DNA from 2 places in the Streptomyces sp. NPDC031445 genome. Region 2 is predicted to be linked to the other one. Evidence: predicted binding sites of a transcription regulator. Region 2 holds the regulator's gene; the other holds the start of a gene.
The links. The regulator HspR, encoded in region 2, represses chaperone genes until heat shock. The targets are predictions, from matches to a motif close to TTGAGNNNNNNNNNCTCAA.
Positions count from the first base shown of each region.

Region 1: the regulator HspR is predicted to act here: its motif matches at 2,811-2,829, upstream of lon (endopeptidase La).

Region 1 is NZ_JBVIJO010000011.1:195,859-200,521, forward strand. Features, by position in the region: gene ACZ5DC_RS27390 (HAMP domain-containing sensor histidine kinase) at 1-169, opposite strand, end outside; gene ACZ5DC_RS27395 (response regulator transcription factor) at 166-906, opposite strand; gene ACZ5DC_RS27400 (spermidine synthase family protein) at 1,019-1,696, opposite strand; gene ACZ5DC_RS27405 (rhomboid-like protein) at 1,894-2,691, shown strand; gene lon (endopeptidase La) at 2,852-4,663, shown strand, end outside.
Region 2 is NZ_JBVIJO010000003.1:305,078-309,740, reverse strand. Features, by position in the region: gene ACZ5DC_RS11665 (sugar ABC transporter substrate-binding protein) at 1-997, opposite strand, end outside; gene ACZ5DC_RS11660 (heat shock protein transcriptional repressor HspR) at 1,305-1,769, opposite strand; gene dnaJ (molecular chaperone DnaJ) at 1,775-2,944, opposite strand; gene grpE (nucleotide exchange factor GrpE) at 2,978-3,634, opposite strand; gene dnaK (molecular chaperone DnaK) at 3,634-4,663, opposite strand, start outside.

The DNA.
Region 1 (4,663 bases), on a different contig from region 2:
CCGTCTTGGTGTGCACCGCGACGATCGACAGACCCGTGGTGATCAGCACCGAGATGACGACCAGCACGCCCAGTTTGGTCTTGATCGAGAACGGGCGCACGCCGCCCCAGGGATCCTCGCCGAGGGTCCCGGGGCTCCTCCGCGCGGTCCGGCGCCCGCTGTCGCTCATGGGGTCGGCGTCTCCAGCGCGTAGCCCACGCCGTGCACCGTGCGGATGCGCTCCGCGCCGATCTTCCGCCGCAGCGCCTTGATGTGGCTGTCGACCGTACGGGTGCCGGAGGCGTCCGCCCAGTCCCACACCTCGGCCAGCAGCTGCTCCCGGGAGAGCACCGCGCGCGGGGTGTTCGCCAGGCACACCAGCAGGTCGAACTCGGTGGGCGTCAGGTGGACGTCCTCGGACTTCACCCGCACCCGGCGCTGCGCGTGGTCGATCTCCAGCTCGCCGAGCCGCAGGATGCCGGAGCGCGGGGTGGTGGCGGCCAGCGCGGCCCGCTCCACCCGGCGCAGCAGCACGTGCACGCGTGCGGCCAGCTCCCGCATCGAGAACGGCTTGGTCATGTAGTCGTCGGCGCCCACGCCGAGCCCGACCAGCATGTCCGTCTCGTCGTCCCGCGCGGTCAGCATCAGCACCGGCACCGGCCGCTGCGCCTGCACCCGCCGGCACACTTCCAGGCCGTCGAAGCCCGGCAGCATGATGTCGAGGATCAGCAGATCGGGCTGCCATGCCTCGGCGGTGTCGACCGCGGCCGGACCGTCGGCCGCGGTTTGCACGAGAAATCCCTCGGCGCGCAGCCGGGCCGCGATGGCGTCGACGATCGTGGGGTCGTCCTCGACGACCAGCACCCGGCGCTGTGCGCCCGGAGTGGTCGTCGCCGCGCCGCTCTGGGAGGTGTGTGTCTGCTCCATCGCCCGCCCCTGTTGTTGCTTTCCGGAATCAGTGGGGTGATCCCATGTCTGCGTTTGACGCTTGAATGATCGGCGTCAGGGCAGCACATTACGGTGACCGGCCGTGCTGTCGCTATCCAGGTCGGACGGCGAGGTGGACGGCGTCCGGAACGCCCCGGGCAACCGGCACCTCTTCGGTACGCACCTGCTGGAACCCGGCATTCCGCAAGCTTCCTTCAAATTCCGGGGAGGGTTCGGCCGACCACACCGCGAGCACCCCGCCGGGCCTCAACACCCGTGCGCAGGCGGCGAGTCCGGCCGGTGAGTAGAGGCTGTCGTTGTCCTCGGTGACGGTCCATCCGGGCCCGTTGTCGATGTCGAGGCACAGCGCGTCGAACGTGTCCGACGTCTCATTGACGTACCGCACGAGATCCGCTTCCACGATCGCGGTGCGCGGATCGGCGAGCGCGCCGGCGGACACCTCGGCCAGCGGTCCGTCCCGGTGCCAGCCGATGACGGCCGGTTCCCGCTCCACCACGGTGATCCGCCCCCACCGCGGGTCGGCGGCGGCGTGGGCGAGCGAGAACCCCACGCCCAGCCCGCCGATCAGCACCTCGGGCGCCGGCCGCCCGTCCAGCGCGGCACGGGCCGCGTCGACCAGCAGCCGCTCCGAGCGGCCGTCCGAGGTGTCCATCAGGAAGCAGCCGTTGGCGATGATCTGCAGCAGCGCACCGTGTCTGCGCAGCACCACCTCGCCGTACGGGCCGTCGCGCCGGTCCAGGACCACGGGAGTGTCGTACACGGCAGTCATGCCCCCATCCTGCTGGAACGGGGCGCGGTGTTCACGGGAATTGCGCAGGACACCCACGGACGGGTGGTGGTCCGGGCCGGGGGCGCAACCGCCTGGCGGGTGAGAGGTCGCCGTGAATCCGCCGCGGTGTGGCGTCGGTCATGGACAGCGCCGGGCCGAGCACGAAGGGTGGGGCGCGACGGAAGGAGCGACTCACCGTGGAACGGAGCACGACGGGTCCCACGCCGGACGCGTACCCGCCCGCGCCGGGCACGACCCTTCCGGACGGCACGGCCGCCGTCCCGGCCCCGGTCCTCGCGGGCCTGCTGGACGGCATGCCCCGCCAGCGCGCCGCCACCGCGGCCTCCGCCCCCGCGCCGCCCGCCCCGCGGTCCCACCGGCCGCCCCGCCCCTGGCACCTGCTGCCGACCCCCGCCGGCACCCCGTTCACCCTCGGCTACGCGGTCCTCCTTGCCGTCACCTCGCTGATCGCGGCCCACGCCGACCCCGGCCTCGTGGACTCGCTCCACCAGGGCTCCAGCACCGACGTGGCCCACCTGGTGCGCACCCCCGTGCTCGTGCTGGTCGCCAGCGCGCTGTGGGTCGCGGGCGGCGTCCTCACGCCGTACACGGTCGCGTTCGTGCTGGTGCTCACGGCGCTGGAGCGGCGGATAGGGGGAGCGCGGGCCGCCTGCGTCTTCCTGGCCGGCCATGTCCTGGCCACCCTCGCCACCGAGGTCCCGGTGGGCCTCGCCGTCCTGCTGGGCCACCTGCCCGACACCTCGCTGCACCGCCTCGACTACGGCATCAGCTTCGGCGTGGCCACGAGCACCGGCGCCCTGACGGGCCTGCTGCGGCCCTGGCTGCGCTGGCCGTTGCTGAGCCTGGCGGCCGGCGGGCTGCTGAGCGACCTGCTGGCGTACGCGGACCCGCTGACGAACTGGGGCCATGTCATCGCCCTGACGATCGGCGTGGCGACCTGGCCGCTGGTCCGACGGTGGCACCGCCCGGCCTGACCGGGCCGCGCTCACCCCAACGGCCCGCGGCCGCACGCGTTTCCGCAGCTCAGCACCGTCGGCCGGGGTGATCGCTCAGAGCGAACAGAACCCCGGGAACAATAGGCCCCGCCAGAACATTGAGTCGGCATAGCTCAAGTTGACTGCCGAAGGGGAGATCATGGCTGCTGAGTCACCGGCGTTCACGCTGAACCTGCCCGTGCTGCCGCTCGACGACGAGGTCGTGCTGCCCGGCATGGTGGTTCCGCTGGACCTGAGCGACGCCGAGGTGCGGGCCGCGGTGGAGGCCGCCCAGGCCGCCGCCCGCTCCGAACCCGGAAAGCCCAAGGTGCTGCTGGTGCCGCGCATCGACGGCACGTACGCCAAGACCGGCGTCCTCGGCACGGTGGAACAGGTCGGCCGGCTCGCCGACGGTGACCCCGGGGCCCTGATCCGCGGCCGCAGCCGCGTCCGCATCGGCGCCGGCACCACCGGCCCGGGCGCCGCGCTCTGGGTCGAGGGCGCCCGTGTCGAGGAGACCGTTCCCGAGCCGCTGCCGGGCCAGGTCGCGGAACTGGTCAAGGAGTACAAGGCGCTCGCCACCACCTGGCTGAAGAAGCGCGGCGCCTGGCAGGTCGTGGACCGCGTCCAGGCCATCGACGACGTGCCGGCGCTGGCCGACAACTCCGGCTACTCGCCGTTCCTGACGACCGAGCAGAAGGTCGAACTGCTGGAGACCGCCGACCCGGTAGCCCGGCTCAAGCTCGCCACGCAGCAGCTGCGCGACCACCTCGCGGAGCAGGACGTGGCCGAGACCATCGCCAAGGACGTCCAGGAGGGCGTCGACAAGCAGCAGCGCGAGTTCCTGCTGCGCCGTCAGCTGGAGGCCGTCCGCAAGGAACTGCGCGAGCTCAACGGCGAGAAGGACGGCGAGGAGTCCGACGACTACCGCGCCCGCGTCGAGGCCGCCGACCTGCCGGAGAAGGTCCGCGAGGCGGCCCTCAAGGAGGTCGACAAGCTGGAGCGCGCCTCCGACCAGTCGCCCGAGGGCTCCTGGATCCGCACCTGGCTGGACACCGTCCTGGAGATGCCGTGGAACGAGCGAACCGATGACAGCGCTTCCGCGTACGACATCCAGGGCGCCAAGGCCGTGCTGGACGCCGAGCACGCGGGCCTGGAGGACGTGAAGGAACGCATCACCGAGTACCTGGCCGTGCGCAAGCGGCGCGGCGAACGGGGCCTGGGCGTCATCGGCGGCCGGCGCGGCGGTGCCGTGCTCGCGCTCGTCGGCCCGCCTGGTGTCGGCAAGACCTCGCTGGGCGAGTCCGTCGCGCACGCCATGGGCCGCAAGTTCGTCCGCGTCGCCCTCGGCGGCGTCCGGGACGAGGCCGAGATCCGCGGTCACCGCCGCACGTACGTCGGCGCGCTGCCCGGCCGGATCGTACGCGCGATCAAGGAAGCCGGGTCCATGAACCCGGTGGTCCTGCTGGACGAGATCGACAAGGTGGGCTCCGACTTCCGGGGCGACCCGGCCGCCGCCCTCCTCGAAGTGCTCGACCCGGCGCAGAACCACACCTTCCGGGACCACTACCTGGAGGTGGAGCTGGACCTGTCCGACGTGGTCTTCCTCGCCACCGCCAACGTCCTGGAGGCCATCCCGGAGGCGCTCGCCGACCGGATGGAGATCGTCCGCCTGGACGGCTACACCGAGGACGAGAAGGTCGTCATCGCCCGGGACCACCTGCTCCCGCGCCAGCTGGAGCGGGCCGGCCTGGACAAGGCCGAGGTCACGCTGGACGAGAGCGCGCTGCGCAAGCTCGCCGGCGAGTACACGCGCGAGGCGGGCGTGCGGACCCTGGAGCGCTCCATCGCACGGCTGCTGCGGAAGATCGCGGCCCAGCACGAACTGGGCGAGCGCGAGCTGCCGTTCACCGTCACCGACGGCGATCTGCGCGGGCTGATCGGCCGGCCGCACCACGTTCCCGAGTCCGCC
Region 2 (4,663 bases):
GCGCGGTCACCTGGACCAGCTTGGCCGGGATGTCCTTGGTGGTGGGGCTGTCCACCCGGTCCTGGGTGAGGGCGTCGAACTGGATGTCCTTGCCCTGGAGCTTGGTGACGGCCATCTGCGCGGCGGCCTCGGCCTCGTCCGGGTAGGACTTGTAGACGCTCATGTACTGGTCCCCCGTCACCACGCGCTGCACGGCGTCCAGTTCGGCGTCCTGGCCGGTGATCGGGGGCAGCTTGGTGACACCGGCCGCCTTCAGGGCCTTGATGATGCCGCCCGCCATGCCGTCGTTGGCGGAGTAGACGCCGGCGATGTTGTCCTTGCCGATCTTCGCGATGGCCTTGGCCATGTTGGCCTCGGCGTTCTCCGGCTTCCACTTGACGGTGTCGAAGCTGTCCGCGATGTCCACCTTGCCGTTCAGCTCGGAGAGCGCGCCCTCCTTGAACTGCTTGGCGTTCGGGTCGGTGGGCGAGCCGTTCATCATCACGATCTTGTCGGAGGTGTCGACGCCCGGGCCCAGGGCCGCCAGCAGCGTGCGGCCCTGCACCTCGCCGACGAGTTCGTTGTCGAAGGAGATGTAGGCGTCGATCGGGCCCTCGGCGAGACGGTCGTAGGCGATGACCGGGATGCCCGCGTCCTTGGCCTTCTTCACCTCGCCGGCGATGGCGTGCGCGTCGACCGCGTCGACCAGGATGACGTCGACCTTGCCGTCGATCATGTGCTGCATCTGCTCGGACTGCCGGGCCGCGCTCGCGTCGGCGTTGGCGTACTCCACCTTGCCCTGCTTCTTGGTGAGTTCGGCCACCTTGTCCCTGATGATGGGGTAGTCGAACCTGTCGTAGCGGGTGTTCGCCTTCTCCGGCAGCAGCAGGCCCACCGTGATGTCGTTGCCCTTGGTCGGGCTCGCGCTCGCGCCGTCCCCCGTCACGTTCAGCACGCCACAGCCGGCGAGCGAGAGGGTCATCGTGGACGCGGCCACGGATATGGCGATACGACGCATGCGAGGGCTCACTTCAGGTGCGTTCCGGACGTGGGCGTTGCTATACGGCCCAGGTGTCTGAAAAGACAACGCGCAGGCCACACCCGGCGTCAAGAAGAATCACTTAACGAGTGCGCAACAGCACGCTCCGCTGCACCTGTGAAGGTCGCGCGAAACCCCCTTCAAGGACCCTTTACGGGCCGTCCACGTCAAGGGAGTTCATGGGAACGGCAAAGATCCGGACATCCAGGACGGTCCCGCACGGGCCGTTACCGGACACGAAGAGGGGCCCGGAATCCGGGCCCCTCTTCGTGTGCGCCTGTGCGCGTCAGTCCTGCTGCTGCCGTTTCGGCCGCCACACCACCAACGCGCTGGTCTGCTGCACCTCCTGGTACGGCACCAGGTCGCGCCGGTAGGAGGCGTGCACGGCGGCCTCGCGCTGCTGCATCGCCGCCGCCGCGCCGTCCAGGGCCGCCTCCAGCTCCGCGACACGGTGCTGGAGCGCGGTGACCTGGTTCTCCAGTTCGATGATCCGCTTGATGCCGGCCAGGTTGATGCCCTCGTCCTGCGACAACTGCTGCACCTGGCGGAGCAGTTCGATGTCACGGGCCGAGTAGCGGCGGCCCCGGCCGGCGGTGCGGTCGGGCGAGACCAGGCCCAGGCGGTCGTACTGGCGCAGCGTCTGCGGGTGGAGTCCGGAGAGCTGGGCCGCCACCGAGATGACGTAGACCGGGGTCTCCTCGGTCAGTTCGTACGGCCCACGAAAATTGTCACCGCGTCGACGGCCGTCCATCACTCTCAAGCTCCCTTCGCGGCCTCGAACAGCTCCGCCCGCGGGTCCTCGCCCGCGGTCGCCTCGCGATACGCCTCCAGTGCGTCACGAGCCTTCCCCGACAGGTCCGTCGGGACACGCACCTCGACGGTGACCAGGAGGTCGCCGCGGGTGCCGTCCTTGCGGACCGCGCCCTTGCCCCGGGCGCGCATGGTACGGCCGTTGGGCGTGCCGGGCGGCAGTTTCAGGGTGACGGGCGGGCCGCCGAGGGTCGGCACCCGCACCTCACCGCCGAGGGCCGCCTCGGGGTACGTCACCGGCACGGTGACGGTGAGGTTGTCGCCCTTGCGTCCGAACACCGGGTGCTCACCGACGTGGACGACCACGTACAGGTCGCCGGCCGGTCCGCCCCGCTCGCCGGGCGCGCCCTTGCCGCGCAGCCGGATCCGCTGCCCGTCGGTGACGCCCGCCGGGATGCGGACCTGCATCGTGCGCGACGACTTGGCGCGCCCGCTGCCCTTGCACTCCGTGCAGGGGTGCTCGGCGATCAGCCCGCGGCCCTTGCAGTCGGGGCAGGGGTCGGTGAGCGAGAAGCCGCCGCCGGACCCCCGGGCGACCTGGCCGGTGCCGACGCAGGTCGGGCACACGCGCGGTGTGCCGTTCTCGTCGCCGGTGCCCGAACAGGCCTTGCAGGGCGCCTGGGAGGACATCCGCAGGGGCACCGTGGCCCCCTCGATGGCCTCCGTGAAGCTCAGCGTGACCTCGGACTCGATGTCCTGGCCGCGCCGGGGCTGGGTCCGCGTGCCCGCGGCGCCGCCGCCGCGGTTGAACAGGCCCCCGAAGACGTCACCGAGTCCGCCGCCGAAGCCTCCGCCCTGGGCGGCGCCTCCGAAGAGGTCGCCCAGGTCGAAGTTGAAGGAGCCGCCGGCCGCGCCCGGCCCCGGGCGGAAGCCGCCGTTGCCGAACAGCGCGCGCGCCTCGTCGTACTCCTTGCGCTTCTTGGGGTCGCCGAGGACGTCGTTCGCCTCGGAGATCTCCTTGAAGCGTTCCTCCGCCTTGGCGTTGCCCTTGTTGGCGTCCGGGTGGAACTCGCGTGCGAGCTTCCGGTACGCCTTCTTGATCTCGGCCTCGGTGGCGTCCTTGGGGACGCCGAGGACCTTGTAGTAGTCCTTCTCGATGAAGTCCTTGGTGCTCATCCTCGACGCCCCTCCTTCCCGTCAGTGTTCCCGTCAGCCCTCGTCCGGGCCACCGTTCTCCTTGTCGTCGGCCGCCGGCGCCTCCTCGGCGTCCTCGGCCTTGACGGTCTGCGCGCCGGGCTGCGGTTCGGCGACGGCCACCCGCGCGGGGCGGATGGTGCGCTCGCCGATGCGGTACCCGGGCTGCAGGATCGCCACGCAGGTCGTCTCGGTGACGTCCGGCGCGTAACTGTGCATCAGGGCCTCGTGGATCGTCGGGTCGAAGGGCTCGCCCTCCTTGCCGAACTGCTGGAGGCCCATCTTGGCCGCGACGGTCTCCAGCGACTCGGCCACCGACTTGAAGCCGCCGACCAGCTCGCCGTGTTCCCGCGCGCGGCCGATGTCGTCGAGCACGGGCAGGAGCTCGGTCAGGAGGTTCGCGATGGCGATCTCCTTGACCGCGATCCGGTCGCGCTCGACCCGGCGGCGGTAGTTCTGGTACTCGGCCTGGAGCCGCTGGAGGTCCGCCGTGCGCTCGCTCAGCGCCGTGCGCACCTGGTCCAGCTGGGCGACCAGACCGGCGTTCTCTGCGTGTCCGTCCCCGGCCGGGGCCGCCCCCTCCTCGGGGGCGGCCTTCGGCTCGGCGTCGTCGGAGGTGGCGCCGGAGGGGACGTCGGGCTTCTCCTCGAAGCCCGGGGTCTCCTCCGTCATTACGCGGCCCCGTCCTTGCGCTCGTCGTCCACGATCTCGGCGTCCACGACGTCGTCGTCGGCCTTGGCCTCACCGGCGCCGGCGGAGGCACCGCCCGCGGCCTGCGCGCCCTGGGCGTCGGCGTACAGCGCCTGGCCCAGCTTCTGCGAGACGGCGGCGACCTTCTCGGTGGCGGAGCGGATCTCGGCGGTCTCCTCGCCCTTGAGGGCTTCCTTCAGCTCGCCGACCGCGGCCTCGACCTCGGTCTTGATCTCGCCGGGGACCTTGTCCTCGTTGTCCTTGAGGAACTTCTCGGTCTGGTAGACCAGCTGCTCGCCCTGGTTGCGGGCCTCGGCGGCCTCGCGGCGCTTGTGGTCCTCCTCCGCGTAGCGCTCGGCCTCCTCGCGCATGCGGTCGACCTCGTCCTTCGGGAGCGAGGAGCCGCCGGTGACGGTCATCTTCTGCTCCTTGCCGGTGCCGAGGTCCTTCGCCGTGACGTGCATGATGCCGTTGGCGTCGATGTCGAAGGAGACCTCGATCTGCGGGACGCCGCGCGGCGCCGGCGGCAGACCGGTCAGCTCGAACATGCCGAGCTTCTTGTTGTAGGCCGCGATCTCGCGCTCGCCCTGGTAGACCTGGATCTGCACCGACGGCTGGTTGTCCTCGGCCGTGGTGAAGATCTCGGAGCGCTTGGTCGGGATCGTGGTGTTGCGCTCGATCAGCTTGGTCATGATGCCGCCCTTGGTCTCGATGCCGAGGGACAGCGGGGTGACGTCGAGCAGCAGGACGTCCTTGACCTCGCCCTTGAGGACACCGGCCTGGAGCGAGGCGCCGATGGCGACGACCTCGTCCGGGTTCACACCCTTGTTGGCCTCCTTGCCGCCGGTCAGCTCCTTGACGAGCTCGGCGACGGCGGGCATGCGGGTGGAGCCACCGACGAGGACGACGTGGTCGATCTCGTTGATGGAGATGCCGGCGTCCTTGATGACGTTGTGGAACGGCGTCTTGCAGCGCTCCAGCAGGTCGGCCGTCAGCTGCTGGAACTGGGCG